One region of the Candidatus Filomicrobium marinum genome, then DNA from elsewhere that is predicted to be linked to it. Evidence: predicted binding sites of a transcription regulator. Region 1 holds the regulator's gene; each other region holds the start of a gene.
What was found. Region 1 encodes PhoB, which activates phosphate uptake and scavenging genes when phosphate is short. Its sites were predicted from a motif close to TGTCATNNANCTGTCAT; they were not measured.

Region 1 (7,345 bases):
CCCAGGCCAACACGGCGTAAACTCCCACCATCGCCAGGAGGAAACCGGTCAAAGCCTCGGTGAAGAACTCTCCCTCCTGCTCGGCTAGCCCTCCCATGGACCACTCCACACCGAACTGGCCCGCGATCCCGGGAAGGATTTCATCCCGCAAAGCTCTCATGACTTCTTCCGCGGCGACGGCATCATCAGGGAGATCACCGGAGACGGTTACGCGACGCAAACCGTTCTCGCGGCGGATTGATGAGAAGCCATGCAATTCCGTGATCGTGGCGATCTCATTGATCGGAGCAAAACCGCCATCGGGGATGGGCAAAAAGGCTTGATGCAAGAAATCTCGGCCTGTGTCGGCGTCGGACAGCCGAACCCTGGCTATAATCTCGCGCGATCCGCGTGCCAGCGTGACGGCCTCGATACCGTCGAGGCGTTCGCGCAATGCCCGGGCCACCGTCTCTGTGGTGAAGCCCAATGCTTCGCCTTTCGGCGTCAAGGTCACGACGAGTTCTGGCTTATCATATGCCAGATCGTCTTCGACGCCGGTGGCTGCAGGGAATCTCGCGAGGCTGGCCTTCAGCGCTTCTGCGGCTGATTTCAAGACGTTTTCATCAGATCCAGCGAGAAGGACGCTGATGTCATCGCCGCCCGGCCCGGATCGGTCCCCGCGTAAAGCGAGTGTCTCCAAGAATGGTGTCGGGCGGACTTCCGCTTCCCAGTCGGCAATAAACTGAGCGGCGGAATAAGGACGCAGATCCGGATCAATCAGCTCGATATCGTAGCCGGCCAACTGATCGGGTTCCTTCGTGTCCGCCCCCTTCAAGCCGCGCCCGGTATTCCCGCCGAGTTTAGCGAGCGCCATTTTCACGGGAGCCGTGCCGTACTCCTTCTCATAGCGGTCATTCACCGCCTTCAACGCTCGGTCCAGTTCGGCAATCATCGCCCGGGTGTCGGCGCGGGTGGCCCCTTCCGTCATCGCGAGGTTGGCGCGCACGGTCGGGCGCTCCGGCGATGAGAAAAAGCGCCAGGTCACTGTACGATCCATCAGCGCCGTCACCGAGAAAGCCAGCAGAAGGACGGCAGCGGCGACGACGGGATAACGCAACGTCATCACGATACGCATCAATGGCCGGAATACGCGTTCGAGAAACCATGCAAAGCCCCGGTTTACGTATTCGCTCGGCAGGTCGATGAAAGAGCGCTGACCTGTATGCATCAAGGCGTGCCGCATGTGAGCTGGCAGGATCAGGAACGACTCCATCAGGCTTGCCAGCAGAACGACCGCAACGGTGAACGGCATATCCGAGAGCATGCGGCCAAAGCGTCCCCCGATCAGGGAGAGCACACCGAAAGCGATGACGGTCGTGATCGCAGCTGAGAACACCGGCGCGAGCATGCGTTCTGCCGCCGTTGTGGCAGCCACCGCAGGCGAGAGCCCCTTACGTGCGAGGTGGTCGGAGTGCTCGCCGATAATGATGGCGTCGTCGACAACGATGCCGAGGCAGATGATCAACGCAAACAGCGAGATCATGTTGAAGGTGAAGCCGAAGGCGTACATCAGGCCCACGGTTGCCGCCATCGCGACGGGGATGCCCGCGGCCACCCACACCGCCGTGCGGGCGTTGAGGAACAGGAATAGCAATACGACAACGATGGCCAGGCCGGTGATGCCGTTGTCAATCAGCAGGTCAAGACGGTCGATGATTTGTTGCGCCCGCGGATGTGCGAGGAAGACCTTTACGCCCTCCGGAAGCGTCGGTTGAAATTCTGCGATCGCGGCTTCCACTTGACGCTGCATGCGGATGGCATCGCCGTTGGCATCGCGACTGATGTCCAGCACCACGGCAGGGACACCCTGGTGATACATGGCGATTTCGCGATCAAGACCTTCTTCGATAATGTTCGCAATGTCGGCAACGCGGAGTTTCGTGCCATCGGGCAACGACCGCACCGCGACGGCGCCGACCGCAGAGGCCGTCAATTCCTGTGCGGCTGTGCGTATCCGTGCAGCACCTTTGTGGATTTCTCCAACGGGCTGCGTCCCGGTCTCAGATTTGATGGCGTTCGCAACCGTTTGAAGGGTGATGCCATAACGCTCGAGCGCTTCCGGGCGAACGTCGATACGGATTTCAGGGTCCGATATCCCGTCGATCTCCGTGTTGGTAATTCCCAGTTGGAACAATCGCGTCTTGAGCTGTTCGGCGTAACGCTCAAGCAATCCGATGCCAACGTCGCCAGAAATTACGACGTCGGTGACCGTGTCATGCCAACGCTTGCGCTTGATGACCGGTTCTTCGGCGTCTTCAGGCAGGTCGCGCACTTCGTCGACAGCCGCTTTCACCTCGTCCATGGCGGTTGCCATGTCCCAACCGGGCTGGAATTCGAGCGTGAATGATGCTGCGCCTTCTCGCGCGACGGCCTTTGCAGTTTTGACGCCTTCAATGGCCCGCAATTTCGGCTCGACGCGCGCGACAATCGCGTCATCCATTTCCTTGGGACCGACGCCGCGCCAAACGATGCTTACGGTCGCGGTCTCAATGGCGATATCGGGGAAGAACTGCGCACGGATACGGAGCCCAGCCACGACGCCACAGACAACAATAAGCGTCAGGAGAAGGTTCGCCGCTGTGCGGTGCCGTACGAAGTATCCAATAAAGCCGGTGTTGCTCATGCCGCCGCGATCGTGAGGTGCATTGTGCGCGCTCATGAGCGGCTCTCCCGACGCTGGAGTTGCCGCTGCAGGCGATCAACCAGGTCCTTCGGCGCGGTGGCGTTGGACAGTGCCTCAATTGTTTCCTTGCGACGCTGTTCCGACATGCGCGTGGAGCTGCGGACATGCTTGATCAGGGCGACGCGTTGCTCTTCGCTCAGTGCGACCAGGTTGTCGGGCTGAGGTAGGGCCGCGATCGGATCTGAGCTGCCGTCCTTCGGTTGCCGTCTTGGTGGCTTCACTTTGATGCCGGGACCAAGATAGGGCATGCGTGTGATCACGTAGCTCTTATCCGCTGGAAAGCCGCTGATGATGAGACCGTCCGATTGACGGCGTTTAATGTCGACCTTGACCTCTGCGAGGCGATCACCCTCGATAATAAGCATGCGCCCATCTTCAGTGGCAGCGGAGTGAGGAACCAGAGCAACGTTCTGTAGCCTTGGCTCAAAAACCTCGACGGTGACGAAGTCACCTGGACGCAACGCCGACAATGCGACGCCCTTCAAGCGCGCGAACACAGTCCTCCCGCCCTGATTGATGTCAACGACGGCAGCAGGCCGATCGAGAACGCCCTCAACTTCGACCGTATAGCCTTGCAGATCCAGACGTGCCTTGATGGGCTGGCGGAGGATCCTATCTGGCGCGTTCGGATCAATTAAGCGCGCAAATTCGCTGTTGCGCACGCGGAAAGAAACCTCCAGAGCGGTGGGATCAATAAGGTCGGCTAGCTTTTCGTTTTGCGAGACGCGGCGGCCGAGGGTGGCTGCGACCGATGTCAAACGGCCGGCAAAGGGTGCGCGGTAGCTTGTGTCACGCAGCGCGCGTTCGGCATCCTTCAATGCGATGCCAGCGCGCTCGAGGTTCTTTTGTGCGCGATCATTGAGAGCTTCACCCGCTACGATTGCCTGCGTCTTCGCCGCGAGCGACTGTTCAGCGGATGAGACCGCCATTGTCGACTCGTCCAGCGTGGCGGCTGTTACGATATCTTTCTTATGGAGTTGCTGCTTGCGCTCTAAATCCGCTTTCCGAACGTCAAGTTGAGTGCGGGCGAGATTTTCGTCGGCTCGCAGGTAGCTTAAAGCGGCCTCGGCTTCGGCGAGTTCGGAGCGCGCCTGCATAAGGGCAGCCTCGGCGTCGGTGACGCGCCGTTGCGCCGTATCGGGGTCAATGTGGAACAACAATTCACCTGCCTCGACTGCGCGACCGTCGCGGAAATTGTCAGCGATCTCAGTGATTGGCCCGGACGCAGCGGCCCGGATTTCCAGCGTCTCCCACGCGTGAATCTGGCCGTATGCAGTAATGACTGGCGTTAAATCTTGCGCTTCGAATTGACCGCCTTGCACGGAAAACTCGCGCTCTCGGGCTTGCATTTTGCGGCCTGACTTCTCGGCCGTCATCACTGAATGCACACGCCACCCCGCGACCCCCAATAGTCCCAAGGTAACGGCGACGATCATAAGCCCCGAAATTGCGCGGGTTATCAGCCGCATTTCCTTCCCCTCCATCACTTTCGCTCTGCTTAACGTCAGAGGTATGGTGATTTCCGTCGCTGGCGCAGAATTTCCGACTTATGACCAGCGTCCCGAACGAACAAAAAGTGCGCTTCATGGTTACCGGCGACGATCATGGAGGAGAAAAATGGCAGAGATCGACTGAACCCGCATGCAATATGGTGTTCATTGGGCATTCAGGCGGAAAAGAAGCTTGCTGATTGCCGCTAATAAACGGCTTTAGACGCCGGGCGCACCTGCCCTGGGCATTGAAATTAAAAAGCAATCAATAATGTGCCACACGGGAGCCCGCATCATCCTGATGCTGGTCCCGCGTTGCAATCTTTCGTCAAAAGTGAAACTGGCGATTGGTTGTGCGCTCACCGAACACGTATCCAGCGCCGCGCACCGTGCGAATAGGGTCGCGCTCTTTGCCGCGGATTAACGCTTTGCGCAATCTTCCGATGTGGACGTCAACGGTCCGCTCATCGACGAAGGCGTTGCGCCCCCAGACGCCATCCAGCAATTGCGAACGGGAGAGGACGCGCCCGGGACTTTCCATAAGAAATTCGAGGAGGCGAAATTCCGTCGGCCCCAAGCGAACTTCCCGAAGACCGCGAGACACCTTGTGGGCGGCACGGTCGAGTTCGACCTCGGCTACGCGGAGAACCTCGGCCGTCCGTTCCGGTGCAGCCCGCCGCAGAATGGCCTTCACGCGTGCCATCAGTTCAGGAAGCGAGAAGGGCTTGACCACGTAGTCGTCGGCGCCGGTAGAGAGACCACGAATGCGGTCAGCTTCCTCGCCGCGCGCGGTCAGCATGACGATGGGGACGTTACGCGTCTCGGCTTTGGACCGCATCCGACGGCACAACTCAATGCCTGACACTGACGGTAGCATCCAATCCAGAACCATGAGATCGGGCAGTTCCTCAGAGACCATAATCTCTGCTTCCTCACCGGTTTCGGCGTGGCTGACCCGATAGCCCTCGGCTTCCAAATTGTAACGGAGGAGTTCAGCAAGCGGAAGTTCGTCTTCTATGATCAAGACCTTAGCTGACATGATCCAATTTTCCGGTCATTGAGCGATTAGGTATGCGACCCGTTTACTGCACCCTGACTCGTGATCAGCGTCGTACTGGTGTCGTCACTCTTCGGCCTATCGTCGGATATGGCCTCGCCGCTGACCAAGAATTGGATGGTCTCAGCGATATTGGTTGTGTGATCTCCAACGCGCTCAATGTTCTTAGCGCCAAACAGAAGATGCGTGGAAATCCCGATGTTGCGCGGATCCTCCATCATGTAGGTGAGGAGTTCTCGGAACAAAGAGTTGTAGACAGCATCGAGTTTCTCATCATCGCGCCAGACCGCAAGCGCGCGCTCAGCATCGCGCTCCGCGTAGGCATCGAGAACGTCGTTAAGCTGGCTGAGCGCGAGTTCCACCATATGACGCAGCCCCGTGATCAACGGCTTGGGATGGGGCTGACTGGCGATGGCGTGCGCGCGCTTTGCAATGTTCTTCCCGAGATCGCCAATGCGTTCGAGATCGCTCGCGATACGCATGGCCCCGAGGATATGGCGGAGTTCCCCAGCGCTCGGTTGACGCCGGGAGATCATCGCGACGACTTTCGCCTCGATGCCCCGCTCGAGGGCGTCGATCTGCCGATCGGTTTCGACCACCTTCTCGGCGAGATGCGGGTCACGCCGCTCCAACGCATCGAAGGCAAGGCCGAGGACGTGCTCAGCCAAGCCACCCATCTGGGCTATCGATTTGTCGAGGAGGGCAAGCTCCTCTTCGTAAGATTTCACGGTTTGCGATGAATCGCCGACCATGATCGCTCTTCTCCTTTTGGCAAACCACCCCCCTGGGGTCTCGCCGCCAATATCGCGGGTCAGTTCCCGGCCAGTTTAGGCTTAGCCGAAGCGTCCCATGATATAATCCTGAGTCCGCTTGTCCTGCGGGTTTTCAAAGATCTGCTCTGTATCGCCCACTTCCACGAGATAACCGATGTGGAAGAACGCCGTCTTCTGCGAGACGCGACGCGCCTGCTGCATGGAGTGCGTCACGATTACGATCGTGTAGTTCTGGCGCAGTTCATGGATCAGTTCTTCAACCTTCGCTGTTGCGATCGGGTCGAGTGCCGAACAGGGTTCGTCCATGAGGATAACGTCTGGGGTCGTGGCGATGGCGCGAGCAATGCAGAGACGCTGCTGCTGGCCGCCCGAGAGACCCGTACCGGGCTCATGGACGCGATCTTTGACTTCTTTCCAGAGACCCGCCTTTTCAAGGCTCGTTTCAACGATCTCTTCGAGGTGGGTTTTGTCGCGAACGAGGCCGTGAATGCGCGGCCCATACGCAATGTTGTCGAAGATCGACTTGGGGAATGGATTCGGTTTCTGGAAGACCATGCCAACGCGGGCGCGCAACTCCACGACGTCGAGATCGCGATCGTAGATGTCCTGCTCATCGAGTTCGATCTTACCAGTTACCCGGCAGATCGGGATCGTGTCGTTCATGCGGTTTAAGCAGCGCAGGAACGTTGACTTACCGCAGCCCGAGGGGCCAATCAGCGCCGTCACGGAGTTGCGCGGAACGTCGAGGTTTACATCAAACAGAGCCTGCTTGGCACCGTAGAAAACGCAAACATCACGCGCCGTGACCTTTGGAGCTTCGCCGTTGGCGACGCCGCTCATAGGTGCGGTTTCCGCCGTTGCGCTGGTTGCAATCTGTTCCATATCAGCCGCCAATCTCAATTACCATTTCCGTTCGAATTTGCGCCGCAGGTAGACGGCCGCTGCGTTCATCACGAAGAGGAACATCAGCAGGACAATCGTCGCGCCCATCGTTCGCTCGACGAACCCGCGCTCGGCGGAACTCGCCCACATGTAAATCTGCACCGGCAAAGCCGTCGCCGGGTCCAAGGGCGTTGTCGGATAGTCGACAACGAACGCCACGAGGCCGATCATCAGAAGCGGTGCAGTCTCACCAAGCGCTTGAACAAGACCGATGATGGTTCCCGTTAGAATACCGGGAAGCGCCAACGGCAGTACGTGGTGGAACAAGGTCTGCATCTTCGACGCGCCAACACCTAGCGCAGCCTCCCGGATCGATGGCGGCACAGCGCGAATAGCGGCGCGCGTCGCAATGATCACGGTC
Region 2 (7,345 bases), 1.1 Mb from region 1:
TCACCCCAACCTTGAAGAGACGCTCAATGCACTGGTCATATTGCCGGAAAACGACACCTCGTGCATTGATAACTCCACGGGTGAATGACAAAACCACACGCCCCTAACGCCGGAACGCCCTGTCCATGCTCGGTTAGATAACTGGGCTTATTTGAATCGAACATACTGACCCTGGTGAAAGATGTCCGCCAATCCTTTTGAGCAGAACCTCGACAAGAATGCAGCCAATTACCAGCCGCTGACGCCGCTCACATTCTTGTCACGCGCGGCGCTCGTTTATCCCCGGCACACCGCCATCATTCATGGCAAGCAACGTACGTCATATGCCGATTTTTACGCCCGTAGCCGGCAACTCGCTTCCGCCCTTGCAACACGCTACATCGGCAAGGGGGACACTGTATCCGTAATGCTGGCCAACACGCCGCCAATGCTTGAGGCACACTACGGCGTCCCAATGATCGGCGCCGTCCTTCACTCGATCAACACCAGGCTCGACGCCAGCGTTATTGCGTTCCAACTCGACCATGCCGAAGCCAAGGTATTGATTGTCGACCGCGAGTTCGCTGCCGTAGCGCGAGAAGCTTTGACGCTCGCAACAGTGAAACCACTTGTCATCGACTACAACGATCTGGAATTCCCCCAGGATGGCGAGCCTCTGTCCTATACGGATTATGAGGAATTCATCGCGAAGGGTGATCCGAGCTTCCAATGGAAGATGCCGGACGACGAGTGGGACGCCATCGCCCTCAACTACACATCTGGCACCACCGGCAACCCCAAAGGCGTCGTCTACCATCATCGCGGCGCCGCCCTGATGTGCTATGCAAACACGCTGGCAACCGGCATGCAGGCGCATCCCGTCTACCTCTGGACCCTGCCAATGTTCCATTGCAACGGCTGGTGTTTCCCGTGGTCGCTTTCCGCCGTTGCAGGAACGCACGTTTGCCTGAGATGGGTCCGCGCTAAAGGTATGTACGACGCCATCGCCGACCACCGCGTCACTCATCTCTCCGGCGCTCCGATTGTGATGTCGACGCTGTTGAACGCAAACCCGGATGAAAAGCGCGAAATTACCCACCGCGTCGCCTTCAATCACGCCGCAGCACCTCCACCACAGGCAGTTCTCGACCGCATGGTCGAAGCAGGCTTTGATCTAACGCACCTTTATGGGCTCACCGAGACCTACGGGCCGGCAACAATCAACGAGTGGAATTCTGAGTGGGATAATCTCAGCCCGGAAGCCATCGCACAAAAGCGCGTACGCCAGGGTGTCCGTTACGTTGCGCTCGAAGGACTCACGGTGCTCGATCCTCTGACCATGCAACAGGTTCCCGCGGATGGAGAATCGCTTGGCGAGGTCATGTTCCGTGGCAACATCGTCATGAAAGGCTACCTGAAAAACACCGAAGCGACCGAAGAAGCATTTGCTGGTGGATGGTTCCACTCGGGCGACCTTGGTGTCCTGCATCCCGATGGCTACATCCAGCTGAAGGATCGTTCAAAGGACATCATCATATCCGGCGGCGAAAACATCTCTTCGATTGAAGTCGAAGACGTGATCTACAAACATCCCTCTGTCGCGTATTGCGCCGTCGTCGCGAAGCCCGACGAAAAATGGGGTGAAACGCCCTGCGCATTCGTTGAGCTGAAGCCGGAGACATCCACCACGGCGGAAGACATCATCGCATGGTGCCGCGAGCGGCTCGCTCATTACAAGTGCCCGCGCTACGTCGTCTTCTCTGAAATCCCGAAGACTCCCACCGGAAAGATCCAGAAATTCAAACTGCGTGATATTGCGAAGGCTGACTAACTGGCGGTCTCTAGAACAGCCGCCAGATAACCAGAAACCCCGCGCTTAATCCCGCAAAGCCAAGGCCCGCCAGAGCTTTCACTGGGTTGTCCTCAAACAGCTCAACGGCCTCTCGCAAGCGCGCCGTGTTCAGCGTCCACCAATTCGCGCGTGTCTTTAGCGTCCGATCGTGGGCAAGATGCAGGATATCGAACTGCAACCGCACCTTGGCCAACACAGAACGCTGAACGAGCGCATAGTTGCCCCGCTCGAATGCCTCTGCTTCGATCGGGCCGGACAGAAAGCCTTGAAGTGCGAGATCATTCCGTATCGCAAGCCCTTCCAGATAAGGCCGCTCGACATAAGCGCTGCCGTACATATCAATAAGAAGGCGAGCCAAATCGAGCTTTTGCGATTCAGGCAAGCAGAACGGTTCTCGCCCGAGCACCCGATAGCGATGTTCGACAGCGGCAAAACCGTACATCGCATCGCGCATATTCCAGTGCACGAACCGCATCATGCGATTGGTCGCCAGAAAATCGAAAAACTTGGCAAGCATCGCGCATTCGAGCTCTTCGATCCGACTCAGAACCTGGATCGGACCAAGCCTTCGTAGCTCGGCCTCGATATGAATCGAAAAGACGCTAGTTTCGCCGCTTTCCAGATGCCGAGCCGCTATGGCTGTAACACACGGTGACCCCAGCGCCTCTTCCGCATCGAAACTCTGACAAGCATAGTGAATGATGAAGACACTGGATGGGTGTGCGAACAGGCCGGCAAGCTTATCGCGAGCCGCTCTTTGTCGAACTGGATTGGGTGCCGGCATCCCTCAAGATCCATCTGACGCGCGCCACGAATCAACAGCGCGCTCTTGAAGGAGCATTCCGAATTACACAGCGATTGCAAGCGCCAGCCGATCACACCGGGCAGTCGTCAGGCACAACGAACCCACGTGACGCTACGCGCTACATGTCGGCCAGCTTCGCCTCACCGCACGATAGCGAAATTCAACCGATGCAACCATTACCCCGCATCAGTTCATCCGCAAAAAATAGAAAGCCCCGGCGCATCGCACAGGGGCTTCGAACTTCAATGGCGTGTAACGTGTTTTAAACGCTCGATCTCTTCCTTGATCTTCAGTTTTTCGCGCTTGAGGCGTCTGATCTGCAGGTCATCAGACCCTGGTCTCCCCAATTCATCACTTATCTGTCGGTCGAGCAGGCGGTGCTTCTCTGTGAGCTCAGCGAGATGACCTTCAAGCGACATCGTGACCCTCCGTTTGAGGTTTCAGGCATGGTTATCGTGACAGATAGGTGACATGTTGTCTATGTCCACCCTACCGCTCCCGTTAATTGCCGTTAAACAGTTTTGCCCGTCTCTATCGAAATACGCCGAAAGGGAGGTGGCACCTACATTATCCCCAACCGGATTGCTGCTTTAGCTAGCCTCGGGTCCCCCTCAGAAACCGCGTTCACGGCTTGCGAAATCGTGCAAACGCGACAATATTGCGCGCGCCGTGTTTGATGGCGGCAAACTCAAGCGGCGTGGTGAAATGCAGCGGGAACGCGAACGAGAACTCCGCGAGGAACTTGTGCAGTTGAGAGAGCAACATCGGGCACTCGACGAGGAAATCGTTGAGCTCGAAAGCTCGGCTGCGGTCGATCAACTTCTGATCAAACGGCTGAAACGGAGAAAACTCGCAATCAAGGATCGCATCCAAGTCATCGAAGATCAGTTACTGCCCGACATCATCGCCTAAAGATCCGTTTCAAGATTACCGAACCACCGGCATCTCTCACGCGTTTAGTGAGCCAAGACGCCTGATACGCAAACTTGGTCCCTCGGTAATGACACACTCGGCTCACATCGCAGAACGTTGGCTTTATCCAACGGACGCGGGTCTGTATTGCGAACCCGGCGATTTCTTCATCGATCCCCATCTCCCCACTCCGCGCGCCGTCATCACCCATGGTCACGCCGATCACGCCCGTGCAGGCCATGACGCTGTTCTGACAACGAGCGAAACCGCAGCGATCATGCGCCTCCGCTACGGTCCCGATGCCGTCGGCCGGTTCGAAACGGTCGCATACGGCGAAACACACCGTATCAATGGTCTCGACCTGAAACTCGTGCCCGCGGGCCACATATTGGGATCCGCCCAAGTCGTACTCGAGTATCAAGGAAGTCGCATTGCTATTTCGGGAGACTATAAGCGCAGCCCAGACCCGACGTGCGAAGCATTCGAGCCCATAAACTGCGATGTTTTCGTCACCGAAGCGACCTTCGCACTTCCGGTATTCCGTCATGAAGTAGCGCAAAAGGAAATTCAACGATTGCTGGCATCCCTGCGCTTGGAACCCGACCGGCCGCACCTTGTAGGCGTTTATGGCCTGGGCAAATGCCAGCGGGTAATCAAGCTCCTGCGTGAAGAAGGCTACGATGATCCGATATGGCTGCACGGCGCCCTCGTCAGCCTCTGCGATCTCTATAAGGACCTAGGCCACGATCTCGGCGACTTACGCGTCGTCGATACGGAAAAACCGGGCGGTACCGCACAAGGCATCATTATGTGCCCGCCATCTGCGCTCGGAGATCGCTGGTCGCGTCGCTTTCCCGATTCGGTATCAGCCTTCGCCAGTGGCTGGATGCGGATCCGTGCGCGGGCCCGGCAACGCGGCGTCGAACTGCCGCTTGTCATATCTGACCATGCGGATTGGCCGGAATTGATCGGAACCATCAGAGAAACCGGCGCCGCGGAAATCTGGGTCACGCACGGACGCGATGACGCCCTCGTGCATCAATTGTCTCAAATGGGGGTCAAGGCCAAGGCGCTCGCCTTGGTTGGCTTCGAGGACGAAGCGGAGTAGGGGGCATATGCAGCGTTTTGCCAACCTCGTTGACAGCCTTGCCTTCACGCAAAGCCGCAACCGCAAACTGTCTCTGCTGACGGATTACTTTCTGACCACCTCCGACCCCGACAGAGGCTGGGCACTCGCCGCACTAACGGATGGGCTCCCTCTGCGGGTCCCACTAAGGCGGATCCTACCAGAAATCCTGGCCGATATAGTCGATCCGGTCCTGTATCACTTGTCGCGGGACTACGTTGGCGACACGGCCGAAACGGTCGCACTGCTATGGCCGGATCGGCCGGAATACCAACGCGATGGTGCGAGAGTAACTCTTGACTCCGTTGTCACTGCGTTCGCGACCGCACCCAACTCGAGCCACGCAGAAATCCTGAAAGGGCTGCTTGACGCGCTTGAACCGTCCAGCCGTTTTGCACTTCTCAAACTCCTCGGTGGCGCCCCGCGTGTTGGCGTATCAGCGCGCTTGGCAAAACTCGCATTAGCCCAAGCCTTCGAGCAGCCCGTTTCTGAAATCGAGGAATCCTGGCACGCAGTTGACGCTCCCTACCTCGCATTGTTCGACTGGCTAAACGGCGATGGACCACGCCCCGACCCGGGCGGACGTCCCGTCTTCCGCCCGATGATGCTCGCACACCCGATCGAGGATGAAGACCGCACGAAACTTGATCCCGACGATCTGCTCGCAGAATGGAAGTGGGATGGAATCCGCGTTCAAGTCGCAGCCCAGATGGGAGAGGTCCGTCTCTTCTCCCGAACCGGCGATGACATCTCTGCAGGCTTTCCCGACATTGTGACAGCCTTTACTGGGCGAAACTGTATTCTGGACGGCGAGCTATTGGTTGTCCGCGAGGATGAAGTCGCCCCCTTCAACGATCTCCAGCAACGCCTCAATCGCAAGACGGTCTCAGCGCGCATGGTGCGCGACTACCCGGCACACATCCGCCTGTACGATTCACTCCAAATCGACGAAAAAGATCTGCGCGACCTGCCGCTCATCGAACGACGCAAACGTCTTGAGCACTGGCATCGAGCGCATCCACCATTGTCGACAGACCTGAGCCCGCTCGTCCCCTTCAACACCTTCGATGAACTCACCCACCTCTGGCAGAACACGCGCGCCGAAGGCATCGAGGGATTGATGCTGAAGCGCAAGGACAGCCCCTACCTTTCCGGACGCCCCCGGGGCCATTGGTGGAAATGGAAGCGAGCCCCCCTCACCCTCGATTGTGTCCTGATGTACGCGCAGCGCGGCTCCGGCAAACGGTCATCGTACTATTCCGATTACACGTTCGGCGTCTGGCGGGACGCCCCCGACGACGGAGCAGAACTCGTCCCCGTGGGAAAAGCCTACTCGGGTTTCACCGACGCAGAGCTTTTGGAACTGGATCGCTTCATCAGATCGAACACGACCGACCGCTTCGGTCCCGTGCGCGCTGTCTCCCCCAAACTTGTGCTCGAGGTTGCTTTCGACGCACTGCAGAAATCAACGCGACACAAATCCGGCATCGCGATGCGCTTTCCCCGCATCGCGCGCATACGCTGGGACAAGCCCGTCAGCGAAGCGGATACGCTGTCACGTGCGCAATCGCTTCTGAAAGCCCCATCGCTCGATAAACGAGGCTAGCCTTCGTAGAAGCGTACAGCTTCGCCGGATGCGGCAGGAGCAAGCTCCCCTTCCCACATGGCGCGATGTCCGCGCACGATCGTGCCGAGGGGCCAACCCGTGACCGTCACGCCATCATAGGGCGTCCAACCGCACCGGCTTTCGATCCAATCGTTCCGGATTGTCTCCCGCCGCTTCATGTCGACGATTGTTAGGTCGGCATCGTATCCAACTGCAATCCGGCCCTTTCCACGAATTCCGAAAAGACGTTGCGGACCATGGCTCGTCAGATCAACGAAACGTTGCAGCGACAAACGCCCTGCGTTCACATGATCCAACATCATGGGAACCAAAGTCTGCACGCCTGTCATGCCGGAATGCGACGCGGGGTAGGCGTGATCCTTCTCCTCGCGAGCATGCGGGGCGTGATCTGACCCCAGCACATCAACGACACCGGATGCCAACCCCCGCCACAACCCTTGTCTGTGCGTATCGTCCCGCACCGGTGGGTTCATCTGCGCATACGTACCAAGACGCTCATAACAATCAGGCGCAACCAATGTCAGATGATGCGGTGTGACTTCGACACTCGCCCATTCCTTATGGTCTGCCAAAAAAGCCATTTCATCGGCCGTCGAAATATGGAGCACATGCACGCGTTTTTTGTGCTTCTCCGCTAACGCGACAAGTCGCTTAGTCGCCATCAAAGCGGCTTCCGGATCTCGCCAGACAGGGTGCGAACTCGGATCACCTGCCAGCCTGAGATCCTTGCGTTCGTTGAGCCGCATCTCGTCTTCAGCATGAAACGACGCGCGCCGGCTGAGTTTGGCAATAATGTCATCAAGCGAAGGATCGTCTTCGACCAGGAGGTTGCCCGTCGAGGAGCCCATAAAGACTTTGATGCCCGCAGAACCCGGCAATCGCTCAAGCACAGGAATATCTTCGATATTTTCCCGTGTTCCACCGACGAAGAAAGCAAAGTCGCAAAACATCCGGTGGCGCGCGCGCGAAACCTTATCAGCCAAGGCCTCGGCACTTGTCGTCAGGGGATTGGTGTTTGGCATCTCGAAAACGGCAGTCACTCCG
Region 3 (7,345 bases), 330 kb from region 1:
GAGATTTACGTAGGTAAGCGCCGATACTGTCGACAATCACCACGCAGACGAGAATTGAAAGCAAGATGGCCGACACCTGATCGTAAGCCAGCAGTCGAAGCGCTGCCATGAGTTCGAATCCGATGCCACCCGCACCGACAATGCCGAGAACTGCGGAGGCACGGAAATGGTACTCCCAGCGATAAACCGTGACGTCGGTCAGTTGCGGCAGAACCTGGGGCATTACCGCATGTAGGATGACTTGCATCGGCGTCGCACCGGCTGCCCGCGCCGCTTCCAGCGGCTTAGGGTCGACGTGCTCAATGGCTTCCGCATAGAATTTCCCGACCATGCCGACTGAGTGCAGAGCCAGCGCCAATACGCCGGGAAGTGCCCCGAACCCCACTGCCGCGACGAACAGCACCCCCAGAATGATTTCCGGCACGGACCGCAAAAACGCAAGCAACGTCCGCACCACGAACAAAACAACAGAATGGGGACTGGTATTCGGCGCCGCGAGGATCGCGAGCGGTAACGAAAAGACAACTGCGAGAGCCGTGCCTGCGATCGACATCGCAAGGGTGTCGAATAAAGGTTTCACCCAAGACTGCCATCGGCTGAAATCCGGAGGCATCATCTCGGAGGCAAGTTGAAGGATCGCCGGCCCACTTTCCGCAAAGCGTTCGGCATCAAAAAAGCCGGTGATCGCCAGTGAGGCGAGACACGCGGCGAGGACCGCTGCGACGAGCCCCACCCCGCGTAAAGCGGAGCGGCGCTCCTCTGCCAGGATCGACTCATAAGAGCGCGTTACTGACATCGATCATTACAGCTTGGCGACATCGAGGCTGAGGACTTTCGCCATGTCGCGCAACACGTCGTAGTCCTTGTCGCTTGCCGGAGCCAAAGCCTCGACACGGAAGAGCTGAAGGATTTCCGGATCCTTAAGTTCAATGAAAGCCTTTCTGATTTCTTCTTTCAGCTCAGGTTTCAGATAACCCTGCAGCGTCATTGGATAGTTCGGTATCGGGTCGGACAGAGCAAGCTGGCGTAGTTTCGAAGGATCGATCTTCTTGGTTTCGACCAACACGCGATAAATCGTCTCCGACAATGCTCCGGCAGGGGCTTGGCCCGCGGCAACAGCGCGTGCAACGGCGTCGTGCTTGCCCAAGTGAACCGGTTTGTAATCGGTATCGCCAATAAGACCGTTCTTCGCGAGCAGGGCGCGCGGAGCGAGGTGGCTCGACGTGGAAGCCTGATCACCAAAAGCGAAAGGATGACCTTTGATGTCGGCGAGCGTCTTCACCGGGCCATCGACGTTTGCAATCAGGATCGATTGATAGTTTGGCTTACCCTTTTCAACGCCAACAGCGAACGGCTCGATTTCCGGCGCCTTGGACTTTGCGAGCACGTAAGAGAACGGACCGAAATAGGCGACCTCGATACGGCCAAACCGCATGGCCTCGATCATCGACGAATAATCTGTAGTAACAATGATCTCTACGTCCTTTTTGAGCGTCTTTTCCAGATACGCCTTTAAGGGCTGCGCGTTCTGGATGATCGTTGCAGCATTCTCATCCGGAAGGAGCGCGACGCGCAGCTTATCTGGGTCGGCTTTGTCGGCGGCCATGGCCTGCTGCCCCGTGAAGGCGCAAAGACCAACAAGGATCGAAGCCGCGATGAAGTGACGGCGCTTCATGATACTACCTCTCACGATTTTGAAGGGTCCTACTCTGCCGCTTCCGCCAACCGCGGTTGATCGGCATGGTAGATTTCATCGAGCGCATCCGGCCTGAGCGTGTCCGGATTACCCTCGAATACGATGCGCCCCTGGGCCAGACCGATCACGTGATCGGCGTACCTGCGGGCAAGATCGACTTGGTGGAGACTGATGATCGCAGTGATTCCGTCTTCACGGCAGATGCGATGCAGATCGTCTAGAACCTTGACAGCCGTAGCGGGATCCAAACTCGCTACAGGTTCATCCGCGAGAATTGTCTCCGGCCTTTGCGCCATAGCGCGCGCGATACCAACACGCTGTTGCTGCCCCCCGGAGAGCTGATCGGCGCGATGAAGCGCGCGGTCAACGAGACCCACGCGCCCCAGCGCTTCCAATGCGATCATCCGATCTGCACGCGGCAGTGGGAGCATCGATCGGAAGGTGCTGTGCGCCGCGAGGCGCCCCGTCAGAACATTCTCAAGCGCGGTCAACCGGCCAATGAGATGATGCTGTTGGAACACCATACCGGTCGAACGGCGATGCGCTCTCAAAGCTGAACGTCTAGCGAAAATGGAACCGCGTCCCTCGACGCGAACCTCGCCGCGCGTCGGCCGGACAAGACCGTTGAGTGTCCGCAGCAAAGTCGATTTGCCCGCTCCTGACGCTCCGAGCAACACGATGAATTGGCCGCGCTTAAAGGTTAGACTGGTCGGATGGAGAGCGGTAACGCCGTTGGAATAGGTGACCGCGACGTCATGGACTGAAAGCATGAAAGCATCCCCTCTGTCCGTCGCTTACGTTGATCGGATAATCCGAACAATATTAAGCAACGTTCGGTTATGCCGATTACCAACCCTACATGACACGCCAATGACAGAAAGCGCTCTTCGTTGAAGCCCGTGAGTGATTATCTTCTCAGGCAACATGCCCAGCGCGGAGCACACCTAGGAAGAAGAGCGCAGCAATTTCCAGATTGAAGGCCGTGGTGACAAAACTGAAAACGTTCAGAAACCTCAAACCTGAAGAAGCCGTTGAACACCTTGAACGGCTCTACCGAAAAGCAACGAGCGCACTCGAAAAAGCCCTCGATAGATATCTTCTCGAACGGCGCATGCCCTCGCCGGAAGAACGCAGCGCATTTTGCTACCCACGCCTGCGCGTTCTCTACAAGGACGTACCACAGCCGCCGCCGGTAAGTCGGCGCGCGTTCGCAAAGCTGCAACGGGCCGGAATCTACGAAACGACCATCACACATCCCGGCTTCTTCCGCGCCTATCTGCTGGAACAACTCGGCCCCTTGGTCGATGAATACGGTGCTGCAATCGAGGTCACCTCAAGCAGCCAGGAAATTCCCTACACCTACGTTTTCGAACGCACAGACGAAATTGCAAAAGCGGGCGTTACGGCAGGAGAGCTCGCGAGATATTTCCCGACGCCGAACCTCGCCGCCGTCGGCGACGAAATCGCTGACGGATTGATCGAACCGAAGCCTGGACGTGCCTATCCGCTCATGCTCTTCGACGCGGCTCGAGTCGACTACTCGCTACGCCGCCTTGTTCATTACACGGGCAGTGATTGGCGACACACGCAGCGATGGGTACTGCTCACCAACTATCACCGCTATATCGATCAGTTTGTTCAGCTTGCGATCGGACAACTGCTGCCAAGCGGTCAGTTCCAAAAGTTGATCATGCCCGGCAACATCGAGATCACGGCCGGCATGGAACAATCGGAGGCAGAGGATCGCATCGCCGCCTCCCAATGGCATCGATATCAAATGCCCGCCTACCATCTGGTCGCGGAAGGAGGTGAAGGCGTTTCGCTCATCAACATCGGCGTCGGGCCCCCCAATGCGAAGAACATAACCGATCACCTCGCTGTACTCCGCCCGCATTGCTGGCTGATGGTGGGCCATTGTGGTGGCCTACGCGAGAGCCAGTCCATCGGCGACTATGTGCTGGCACATGCCTACCTGCGCCAGGATCACATCCTCGACGCCCTGATTCCACCAGACATCCCCATACCCGCCCTAGCCGAGATCCAGGTTGCCTTGCAGGACGCCGCTGCTCAGGTGACGGGACAATATGGTGATGCCCTGAAACAGCGATTGCGTACCGGCACGGTCGTGACCAACGATGACCGCAATTGGGAGCTCCGCTTCGCGCAAGAACGCAGACGCATCAACCTCTCGCGCGCCATAGCCGTCGACATGGAAAGCGGTACGATCGCAGCCCAGGGATTTCGACTTCGGGTGCCTTATGGAACCTTGCTCTGCGTATCGGACAAGCCCCTGCATGGTGAGATCAAGCTGCCGGGCGCCGCCAACGCATTTTATGAAACCGCTGTCGCACAACACCTCGAAATCGGCCTGACCGCGATTGAACTTCTCAAGGATCGTCGCGAATCCCTCCACTCACGTAAACTACGCTCATTCGACGAGCCGCCGTTCCGCTAAGCGACGACGGCTACGCCGTCTCCGCTCCGCAAACAGCGCCTGTCCTCAGGTTGATGCCAAACTCAAGGTAAGCCTTCAGGCAGCACATCATGTGCATCCACCCACCGGCGTTGCCATAGGAAGCCTCAATGCCCGTGGGATTGGGACGCCACCCCGACTCTTTGATTAGCACCAACGTGCTTTCATCTTCGACCGCAAGGAAGGTCATCTCCACACATGTGCGGTAATCTCCGTCTTCCGCAGGCCACTCGAAAACAATGCGTTCGCTTGGGCGTACCTCACGAACAACCACGTCAATGGCCTCCGGCACTTCAGCGAATTTCCATCGCACCGTCACGCCTTCCACCAACGGCCCATTCGTGGACTGAATGAAGTAGCGTGTGAGCTTGTCGGGATTAACGACAGCATCAAAAACTTCAGCCACCGGCTTTCCGATTTTAAGCTGAACTTGGAACTTCGGCTCCATCGACTGACCTCCATTTGCGACGGCTCCGAAGATATGTTATAGTTTTATAACATGTCAAACATCGATACCGACGATCTGATCTTTAAGGCACTTGCGGATTCGCGACGTCGCCAGATTCTGGATCTGCTCAAGAGCGCTCCGCGTACGACCGGCGAACTGTGCGATCATTTTAAAGATGCGCTCGACCGATGCACTGTGATGCAGCACATGAAGGTGCTTGAACGTGCCGGCCTGATCGTTGTTCGACGGGAAGGCAGAAATCGCTGGAACTACCTGAACGCTGCCCCATTCAAGGAAATCCACGATCGCTGGATTTCGCCCTACGCACATGAAGCTGTCGAACTGCTCGCCCGGCTCAAACACGACTTGGAAGGAACTTAAGCGATTAGGACACATGCCGCGGCGCTGCTAGCATTACGGAGTTGCCTGAACTACCATCGTTTGCATCGCTCCAAAAAAAGCGACACAAATCAAGGGAGGTAAAATTGCAAACAATCAACGCCGAAGGAGGATGTCTATGCGGTGAAATCCGGTTCCGGGTGAACGGGCCATTGCTAGGCTCCGCCGCATGTCATTGTCGTGATTGCCAACACGTATGTGGTGGTGCGCCAGCCTATGTAGTCGTGGTCTCAAAATCATCACTGAACATCACCAAAGGCCAGCCTGCGAGTTACGCCAACACCGCCGAAAGCGGTGCCCAAAGGACGCGGCAATTCTGCGGCACCTGCGGCAGCCCACTGTTCGCCACCGACACCAGTTTTCCCGATGTTGTTTCAATCAAGGTCGGCAGCCTGGATGATCCATCCTTGTTCAAGTCCGAAGCTCAGTTTTGGACGGGATCGGCGCCACCCTGGCACCTGATTGATCCCAACGTTCCGCAGTTTCCGAAAGGACCCGAAAGTTAAGACTGCAGATCATTCCAACGCGCTTCAATTGAGTATCCACCTGAAGGCGCGCCGTAACTCGGCCGCGCCATTCGCTGGATACCATCGTCCGTGAGCGATGATGACACGCTCTGGATCCCACGAGATCATTGTCTCGATGGCCGCGCGAAGCTGCGGTTTCTGCCGCACAAAAGTCAGTCGCATGTCGCGCGGCATCTGGCCGTCGGGATCTTGCACACCGCCGGCCCAGGTCAACATACGCATGACCAAACCAAGTTTCTGCGGTTCGAAGTTCTCGATGAAATCCGTCAGAATGAGTGTCCGGCTGGCGCGGTGAAAGAACTCGACTTCCGTCATGAAGTCCCCCACGACCGGCAGTGTGTCGATGGCCTCGTCCCAGGGATATCCGTGCTCAGCCTCAAGCGGTAAGGCAGCGAAATCGATGCGGTCTCCCGCTTGCTCCTTTATGCGGGGCGCCAGATAGACATCCGCATCTGCAAAGGCTTCCCGCCACTCCGGAATCCACCAATAGTGGATCCGGTTGGGTCCGATGATCCAACGCGGACAACCCAACGCTTCGACTTCGGCTTTTAAATCGCGCGTCAGCGGGGTGGGAGAATGCACAAACAGATCTCCACCCGCCAGCCGGACAATGCTCATGCGGGTTGGAAAAGGCATCTTGAACATGGGCATGCCGAAGCGAATGAGTGGCCCATCCACAATCCATACGTCGTCCGCCACCGGCTTCAGAGTATTGAGAGGGGCGTACTGTTCGACGGCCATGGTTATTGGTTATCTCTGGGACTCGAAGGGCGAAGGTCAAATCTTTCGGCAAATTCGGATATCAGACCCGCGTCATCCTGACACGGGCAGGCACTATCTCCACACAGAAGTTCCGCTCTACACCAAACGTCAAAATTTGTACGTCAATTCAATGAAGTTATGGCTGGATAGTCCCCCAAAAAACGCTGGGTTCAACGACAGTTAGTTAGTTAATTACAGCCACGAATATGCCGAAGTGTCCTTTTAAGCGCTGAATTAACCAATAGGTAAACGGAACCTAGCCAGCCCTATGGCTCTTTGGCACCCGGTTTACAGATCTCGCGAGAGCACGCCGATCTAGAAGAACACCTGGAAATTCACCGCCCGCTATCCAAATATCCGCCAAAGTTCCAAATGCGAGTCCCCTACTAGATAAGGGCACGAACGCGCCATGACCTCACTAAACCGACGAGACCTTTTCCGCACCACTGCCGGCCTAGCGGTCTTTATGGGACTCCCCCCCGCTCTTCGCCCGGCACTGGCGCAAGAAGCCCCCGGCACTCCATTTAGCTACGAGGAACTCGTCGCAAGAGCACGCCGTATGGCGAAAGAGGCCTACGTGCCGCCCTACCGCCCGATGCCGGACGTCATTCAACAGATCGACTATGAGCAGCATGGCAAGCTGAAGTTTAAGCCCGATCGCGCTCCGTATGCGAATGGAGGCGGAGCCTATCCGCTCAACTTCTTCCACCTGGGCCAGTACTTCGGCAAAGCCGTCAAAATGCATCTCGTCGAAAGCGGTATCGCCCGCGAGGTCCCATATAACCCATCCCTATTCGAAATGCCGGAAGACAGCCCCGCGCGCAAATTGCCTCCGGATTCCGGTTTTGCTGGCTTCCGTTTGCAAGAATGGAACGGAGCCTCGGATTGGCGCACACAGGATTGGGTAGCTTTTCTTGGTGCTTCCTACTTCCGAGCCATTGGCGCACTCGGCCAGTACGGTCTTTCGGCACGCGGAGTTGCCATCGATGCAGCTGTTCCAAACAAGGCCGAGGAGTTTCCCGACTTCACGGAGTTCTACA
Region 4 (7,345 bases), 240 kb from region 1:
CGTGCCCGCGAGTTATTGGGTGAAGTTGGACTTGGGTCTCGCCTGCAGCATTTTCCAGCCGAGTTGTCCGGTGGTGAGCAACAACGCGTCGCGTTGGCCCGCGCTTTATCCACCAAGCCCCGCTTGATTCTCGCTGACGAGCCGACCGGAAATCTGGATGGCGAAACCGGACGGCACATCATCGAGCTTCTCTTTGGACTGCACGGTCGTTCCGACGCCACCCTCATCCTGGTGACTCATGACGAACGATTGGCCGAACGCTGCCAGCGTACTCTCCGCATGACCGATGGCATCATTTCCGCGGATGATCTGAAGGACGCGGCCTGAGCATGGCCGGCTCAAGTGTTGCCTCTGCGGCGAAGGAAACAGCATGACGGCAGTCGAAGTGGCGCAATCCACCAATCGTGAACGGCGTTCGGTTCTTCCGCTGCCGCTGCGCTTGGCTGGCCGGCAGATGCGCGCTGGGTTCGATGGCTTCATTATCTTCATGCTGTGCGTCGCGCTGGGTGTCATGGTGATCACGGGCGTTGGAACGCTGGCGGACTCGCTCAATCTGGGTCTTGAGCGCCATGGCCGCACGATCTTGGGCGGCGACATCGCCATCTCCAGGATGCACACGCGTGCGAATGCCGAGGAACGTGCGATCCTTGATGGGGTGGGTAAGATCAGCGAAACCGCGACAATGCGGATCATGGCGAAATTGCCCGATGGCAGCGATCAGATGCTTGCGGAGCTCAAGAGCGTCGATGGAGCCTATCCGCTAGCGGGACGTCTTGAGCTTAGCGGAGGTGCATCTCTTCCAGATGTATTGCGCGACAATGGCGCCGCCGTGGAACCCATCCTGCTCGAACGACTTGGGCTGAAAGTCGGCGACAAGATTACGGTGGGCCAAGCGCAACTTGAGATTCGCGCTTTCATTGAGAAAGAGCCCGAAGGACTAGTCGATCGCCTCACGTACGGGCCGCGCGTCCTTGTGTCCATCGCGACATTGCAGAATACCGGCCTCATACAACCCGGTGCCCTGGTGCGATGGCGCTACGCCCTGGCGCTGGGCCCGGATCGTGAAACACCGAAAGACCTAATGGACGCGCACGAAGCACTCAAGGCAGGACTATCGAATGGCGGCTTTACGATAGGGGATCGACGTGATCCGTCGCCAGAGATCCGCAAGACATTGGATCGGCTGAGGCAATTCCTGACGCTCCTCGGCTTGGCCGCTTTAATTGTGGGCGGCGTCGGTATTGCCAATGCGGTCGCTCAATTTGTGGACCGCAGACGCCGCACCATCGCGACGATGCGGGCGATAGGTGCCACGAGCCGTCAAATCTTTGCGGCCTTTCTGGCGCAAATCCTGGCTATCGCCGCAATCGGCATCGCCATTGGGCTGGTTGCCGGCACCCTGATTCCCGCTGTGCTCCAGGCACAATACGGGCACTTGCTACCGTTACCCACGGAACTCACGGTCTCACCCATGAGCCTTGCGGCTGCTGCGGGCTATGGCTTGCTGGTCTCCCTTCTATTTTCAATCTGGCCGTTGGGTCGTGCCGAACAGATTTCTCCGGCTGTCCTGTTCCGCGATGAGGTGGGCAACACGGGTGGACTGCCGAGCCTCGCCATCATGATCGCGACGGGCGGACTGGCGCTGGCACTCGCCGTTATTGCGATCTTGAGCGCGGACACGTCCAAAATCGCAATTTATTTTTGCGCTGCGTTGGTTGTTGTTTTGTTGGTTTTTTATGCGCTCGGCTTAGCCGTAACATGGGCGGCAGGGAAAATTCCCCGATCAAAATTGCCGGAATTGGCAATTGCGATTGGGAATATCGGAAGTCCTGGCGGATTGACCCGATCGATTATTCTTTCTCTTGGAGCGGGACTTTCATTACTCGTAGCAGTGGCACTGACTGATGCCTCATTGGTCGAGGAATTGAACGGAAAGCTTCCTGAAAATGCACCCGACTATTTTGTGCTGGATATTCCCAAGACCGAAATCTCTACTTTTCGCGACAACATTCTAGCTAAAGTACCCAGCGCCAGGGTCAAGGAAGCACCGATGCTGCGCGGCCGGCTGATCAAACTCGGCGACCGTCCTGTAGAAAGCATCAAGGCGCCACCGGATGCGGAGTGGGTTTTGCGCGGTGATCGCGGCATCACCTATTCCACAGAAGTCCCGGACGGTTCGCGTGTAACGGCGGGTGAATGGTGGCCAGCTGATTATAGCGGAGAGCCGCTTGTCTCCTTTGAAGCCGACCTTGCGAAGCTCTTGAACTTGAGCATCGGCGATACAGTTACGGTCAACGTCTTGGGCCGCAACATCACAGCCCGTATTGCAAACCTGCGCGAACTGGATTGGGACAGTCTCTCAATCAATTTTGTGATGGTGTTTTCCCCAAACACGCTGGCTGGCGCGCCAAACAACATGCTTGCGACGATTGCGTTGCCCGACAATGTCGACATCAAGCAGGAAGCCGCGTTGGCCAAATCGGTAGCGCAGTCGTTCCCGACAACCACCGTCATCCGAGTTCGTGATGCCATCACGGCATTTAACGACGTCTTCGAAAAGATCATCACCGCGATCCGTATCGCGAGTGGTGTTACTCTATTGGCAGGCGCTCTCGTACTCGCAGGCTCTCTGGCTACAGCGCAACGTCGCCGCATTCTAGAGGCGGTGATTCTTAAGGCGTTGGGCGCCACGCGCCGTCGGATCCTGCTCGCTCATGCGATAGAGTATATGCTGCTCGGTCTATTGACAGCAGGATTTGCTATTGTGCTTGGCACGATGTCGGCGGAATTGGCACTCAGCCAAGTGATCGATGTGCCGTTTTTCTTCTCGTTCCAGGCAGTTTTGGAAGCTATTGGGCTCGCATTGGGCTTAATTCTGATTTTCGGCGGTCTGGGGACTTGGCAAGTCTTGCGGGCACGACCTGTGCCCTATTTAAGGTCTCAATAGCACTGAGGTCGTGAAATATACCTTGCCGATCCGTAATTCGATCACTAAGTCAAACTGCAAAAATACTCTTTCGGCTCCTTGAAACGGCGAGCGGAACACGACATATTCCAATCGCAAGCCGAAAAATAATACTCGCACCGGCCATAGGGAATTAACAGATGACCGAATACGAAAACAGGTATGCACAGGCAGCGACCGCTACGACGCGAACAGGCGCGGCCGTAGACGAAGGGCTGCGCTCTTACATGCTGGGTGTGTACAACTACATGGCGGCTGGCGTTGGCCTGACCGGCGTAGTTGCTTACCTGGTCTACACCCTAGCCGTTGTCACGGGGGCTGATGGCAAAGTCGCAGGCCTCACAGAGTTCGGTACGGCTCTTTATGCCTCGCCGTTGAAGTGGGTCGTAATGCTGGCGCCGCTGGCTTTTGTCTTCTTCCTTGGCTTTCGCATTCAAAAGATGAGCATCGGCGCCGCGCAGATGACGTTCTGGGCGTTCGCAGCCATTATGGGCGTGTCGCTCTCCTCGATCTTCCTGGTCTTCACCGGCCAGTCGATCACGCAGGTGTTCTTCGTCACAGCAGCAGCTTTTGCCAGCCTCAGCGCTTGGGGTTACATGACCAAGCGTGACTTGAGTGGTTGGGGCTCATTCCTGATCATGGGCGTTGTCGGCATCATCATTGCCGCGATCGTCAACTGGTTCCTGCAGTCGAGCGCCTTGGCTTTCGCCATCTCTGTTATCGGCGTTCTCGTCTTCGCAGGTCTGACGGCCTATGACACGCAGCGCATCAAGGACGAGTACCTCGCTATCCGTCACGACTCTACGATGGTCGCGAAGGCTGCCATCATGGGCGCGCTCAGCCTTTACCTGGACTTCATCAACATGTTCATGATGCTGCTCCAGCTCTTCGGCAATCGCGAATAAGCGGCATAAGCTACCAATTACACCGAAACAAAAGAAGGGCTCCGACATTAGTCGGGGCCCTTTCTGTGTTGTACCTCTCGAAACGTGTTCGAGAATCAGCTCAGCGCACGACGCGCATGCGGTTCGTTTCCAGAACATCGAGAACGCGTCGCAGATCGTGTCCGCGCTTCAAAATCACACCGGTGGCCGCGATAACGCTATACGCACCCTGCTTGCGTGCCAGCTTCGGAACCTTTTCGATGCGGAGGAGTGGCCACTCGCTAGCTTTGCGGAAGATAGAGAAGACCGCCTTCTCGCGATTCATGTCGATCGCATAGTCTCGCCACTCACCGGCAGCGACCTTACGGCCGTAAACCGCGAGTATTTCTCTCAATTCGTGTCGATTGAAACAGGTCGTCGGGGGAACCTTGTCGGGCCCGGCGGCGATGGCACCAGCGGCTGCATCGTTCGCACGCGGGCGGAGGATTGTTATCGGTTCTGAATCGCTCAAAACGCGCCTCCCTTGTCACAGAGTAGTCATGATCGCCGTATTACGAGCCTATTGCAAGTATTGAAGCAGCCTCTCAAAGGGACGTTCTGGCTAGCCGCATCTCGGAGGATTCGCACACGGAATGACCTTTTATTGGTCAGATTCACGTCGCGGACCGGCCAATCTGAGGCCGCAAATCAAGGGCACATTATCAACCGTTGCCTCTGGGTTCGATCCGCGGGATACGGCTTCGGAACTCTCAGCCCCCCAGCCCCCGGAGTTTACTCGCCGGATCGGACCTGATGGCAACGTCTCTCCTAGTTGCCCATTCCCAAAAAGAAAGGCCGGTTCCCCCAACCGGCCCTTTCTACTTTCTGGTCGCCCCTCCTTATTTTTCCGAAGTGGCCATCCGCGTGGCGCACTCCTATATGAGTATCCGGCAATCGGCTCTTGAGCGGAGCCGACGTAGTGATCCGACACAGGGAATTCGGCGAATGAGTTCAGCCACGAACGGCACGGGCAGCTTGGCTGCGTCCACAATCAACCGCGATCAGAACGACAATCCTCTTCTGAAAACCTGGACCACACCCTTCGGCCTGCCGCCATTCTCGGAAATCGAGCCACGCCATTTTGCTCCGGCATTTGAAGCGGCCATGCACGCGCACGCAGAAGACGTCCGGACGATTGCAGAAAATCCAGAGGCACCAACGTTTGCCAATACTATTGCTGCCATGGATCGCAGCTTCCTGCCGCTCGAACGCGTCGCCGACGTCTTTTTCAATCAGGTCAGTACTTGCGCCACGCCGGATCTGCAGGCGATCGAACGCGACATTGCCCCTGCGCTTGCGGCCCATAGCAGCACGATATTCCTGAACAGCAAGCTGTATGAGCGGATTAAGGCGCTCTATGACGCGAGGGCCGAACTCGATCTGACGCCCGAAGAAGCGCGTGTGCTAGATCGTTACAATACGTGGTTCATACGCGCGGGCGCAGCTCTCGGATCGAAAGAGCGAGAACGCGTTGCGCAAATCGATCGCCGCCTCGCTGAGCTCGCCACCCAGTTCAACCAAAATGTCCTCGCCGATGAGCAGTCTTGGCATCTGCCTCTGATGAGTGATGAAGATCTGGCTGGTCTGCCCCCCATGGCAAGAGCGAACGCGCGCCGTGCCGCAAAGGATTTGGGCCTCGCTGGAGACAATGCCCACGCCATTACCCTTGGCAGATCCAGCGTCGAAGGCTTCTTGACGTTTTCGGATCGCCGCGATTTGCGCGAAGCCGCATTTCGCGCGTGGATCGATCGTGGTGCCGGCGGTGGAGCGACGGACAATAGCGAGACGTTGGCGGAGATCGTTCGTCTGCGCACCGAAATAGCTCGGCTTAAGGGTTATCCAAGTTTCGCTGACTACGTGCTCGCCGATACCATGGCGAAATCGCCAGAAGCGGTGCGCGGTCTGCTGGACCGCGTGTGGCCTGCAGCCAAGAAGCGCGCGATGGAAGAGCGCGACGCACTCGCCGAACGCGCACGATCCGAAGGCGGTAATTTTGCCATTCAGCCATGGGACTGGCGCTACTATGCCGAGCGTGAACGCAAAGTCCGCTATGACTTGGATGAGGGCGAACTACGCGCATACCTCAAGCTCGACAACGTTATCGCCGCCGCCTTCGACACGGCTGGCCGTCTGTTTGGTTTGAAGTTCACAGAGCTGCCGGATGCTCCGCGTTTTCACCCCGACGTGCGCGTCTTCGAGGTCACCGATAAAGACGGTCTCCATGTTGCTATCTTCATGGCGGATTATTTTGCGCGATCGGGCAAGCGTTCGGGCGCCTGGATGACGGATCTACGGGCGAGCCACAAGTTGGACGGCGAGCCGGTTCGGCCGATCATTGTCAATGTAATGAATTTCTCGCGCGGCTCCGATGACGAACCAACGCTGATCTCCATGGACGATGCCCGCACGCTCTTCCATGAGTTTGGCCACGGCCTGCACGGGATGCTGTCTGACGTCACGTATCCATCGGTGGCAGGCACCAAAGTCGCGCGTGACTTTGTTGAACTGCCCTCGCAGCTCTATGAGCATTGGTTTGGCGAGCCTGAGGTTCTGGGCCGGTTCGCTTTGCACTATCAAACCGGCGAGCCCATGCCGCAGTCTCTGATCGACAAATTGAAAGCAGCACAGCAGTTCAATCAGGGCTTCGCGACAGTCGAATACACGGCCTGCGCATTGCTGGATCTCGAAATGCACGCGCTAGAGGAACAGGGCTTATTCCAGCCCGCCGAATTCGAGCGTGATGCATTGGACCGCATCGGTATGCCGGGCGAGATCGTCATGCGCCATCGCCTTCCGCACTTCACACACATCACCGGGGGCTATGCCGCAGGCTACTACAGCTACCTGTGGTCTGAGGTCATGGATGCGGACGCTTTCGCAGCGTTCAAGGAAACCGGCGACATCTACAACCCTGATGTTGCCGCCCGCCTGAAATCGGCGATCTACGCCGCAGGCAACTCCCAGGATCCGCATCAAGCCTACATCGATTTCCGGGGCCGCCCGCCTGAGATCGATGGTCTGCTTGAAAAGCGCGGTTTGGTGAACACCGAATCTGTCGGCTGATCTTATGAAGGCGGAGATCGTCAGGATCTTAAAGGGCAGGGCGCGCTGTTCATAGGCATCTCAGTGCAGCGCGCCTTCGCCATCCAGAACCCAAGTCTGTCGTTTGCCCAGGCCGCGTATCTGGGTGCTTCCTCGCGCACGTGTGAAGAACGATGAACCGAGCTGCTTGTTGGCTTCTTCGGACAAAAGGATTTGACCGGACGGAGCCATTTTTTCGAGCCGCGATGCGTGGTTCACAGTATCGCCCCAGATATCGTAGGCGAACTTATTGAAACCGATGACACCGGCCATCACGGGCCCCGCCGCAATACCGATGCGCAGTTTGATAGTCACGCCCGTCCGTTTGCTAGCGCGTTCTGCGGCGGTCTGCATGTCGAGGGCTAGGCGTGCGAGC

Region 2: YBN1229_RS00630 (YdcH family protein) is a predicted target of PhoB. The motif match lies at 3,092-3,108, and genes of this name have one in related genera.
Region 3: phnC (phosphonate ABC transporter ATP-binding protein) is a predicted target of PhoB. The motif match lies at 2,556-2,572, and genes of this name have one in related genera.
Region 4: YBN1229_RS04940 (DUF2794 domain-containing protein) is a predicted target of PhoB. The motif match lies at 4,374-4,390, and genes of this name have one in related genera.

The regions. Positions count from the first base shown of each region.
Region 1 is NZ_LN829119.1:1,241,560-1,248,904, reverse strand. It holds gene YBN1229_RS06040 (efflux RND transporter permease subunit) at 1-2,698, opposite strand, end outside; gene YBN1229_RS06035 (efflux RND transporter periplasmic adaptor subunit) at 2,695-4,191, opposite strand; gene phoB (phosphate regulon transcriptional regulator PhoB) at 4,541-5,251, opposite strand; gene phoU (phosphate signaling complex protein PhoU) at 5,278-6,021, opposite strand; gene pstB (phosphate ABC transporter ATP-binding protein PstB) at 6,103-6,882, opposite strand; gene pstA (phosphate ABC transporter permease PstA) at 6,943-7,345, opposite strand, start outside.
Region 2 is NZ_LN829119.1:123,643-130,987, reverse strand. It holds gene YBN1229_RS00640 (acyl-CoA synthetase) at 182-1,810, shown strand; gene YBN1229_RS00635 (hypothetical protein) at 1,821-2,615, opposite strand; gene YBN1229_RS00630 (YdcH family protein) at 2,879-3,055, opposite strand; gene YBN1229_RS00625 (YdcH family protein) at 3,342-3,548, shown strand; gene YBN1229_RS00620 (ligase-associated DNA damage response exonuclease) at 3,637-4,656, shown strand; gene YBN1229_RS00615 (cisplatin damage response ATP-dependent DNA ligase) at 4,664-6,280, shown strand; gene YBN1229_RS00610 (dihydroorotase) at 6,277-7,345, opposite strand, start outside.
Region 3 is NZ_LN829119.1:915,496-922,840, forward strand. It holds gene phnE (phosphonate ABC transporter, permease protein PhnE) at 1-796, opposite strand, end outside; gene phnD (phosphate/phosphite/phosphonate ABC transporter substrate-binding protein) at 803-1,675, opposite strand; gene phnC (phosphonate ABC transporter ATP-binding protein) at 1,705-2,466, opposite strand; gene YBN1229_RS04470 (AMP nucleosidase) at 2,682-4,151, shown strand; gene YBN1229_RS04475 (SRPBCC domain-containing protein) at 4,162-4,617, opposite strand; gene YBN1229_RS04480 (ArsR/SmtB family transcription factor) at 4,669-4,998, shown strand; gene YBN1229_RS04485 (GFA family protein) at 5,157-5,522, shown strand; gene YBN1229_RS04490 (DUF4336 domain-containing protein) at 5,547-6,284, opposite strand; gene YBN1229_RS04500 (glucan biosynthesis protein) at 6,715-7,345, shown strand, end outside.
Region 4 is NZ_LN829119.1:1,000,597-1,007,941, forward strand. It holds gene YBN1229_RS04925 (ABC transporter ATP-binding protein) at 1-327, shown strand, start outside; gene YBN1229_RS04930 (ABC transporter permease) at 371-2,947, shown strand; gene YBN1229_RS04935 (Bax inhibitor-1/YccA family protein) at 3,106-3,870, shown strand; gene YBN1229_RS04940 (DUF2794 domain-containing protein) at 3,971-4,360, opposite strand; gene YBN1229_RS04945 (M3 family metallopeptidase) at 4,834-6,951, shown strand; gene YBN1229_RS04950 (adenylate/guanylate cyclase domain-containing protein) at 7,012-7,345, opposite strand, start outside.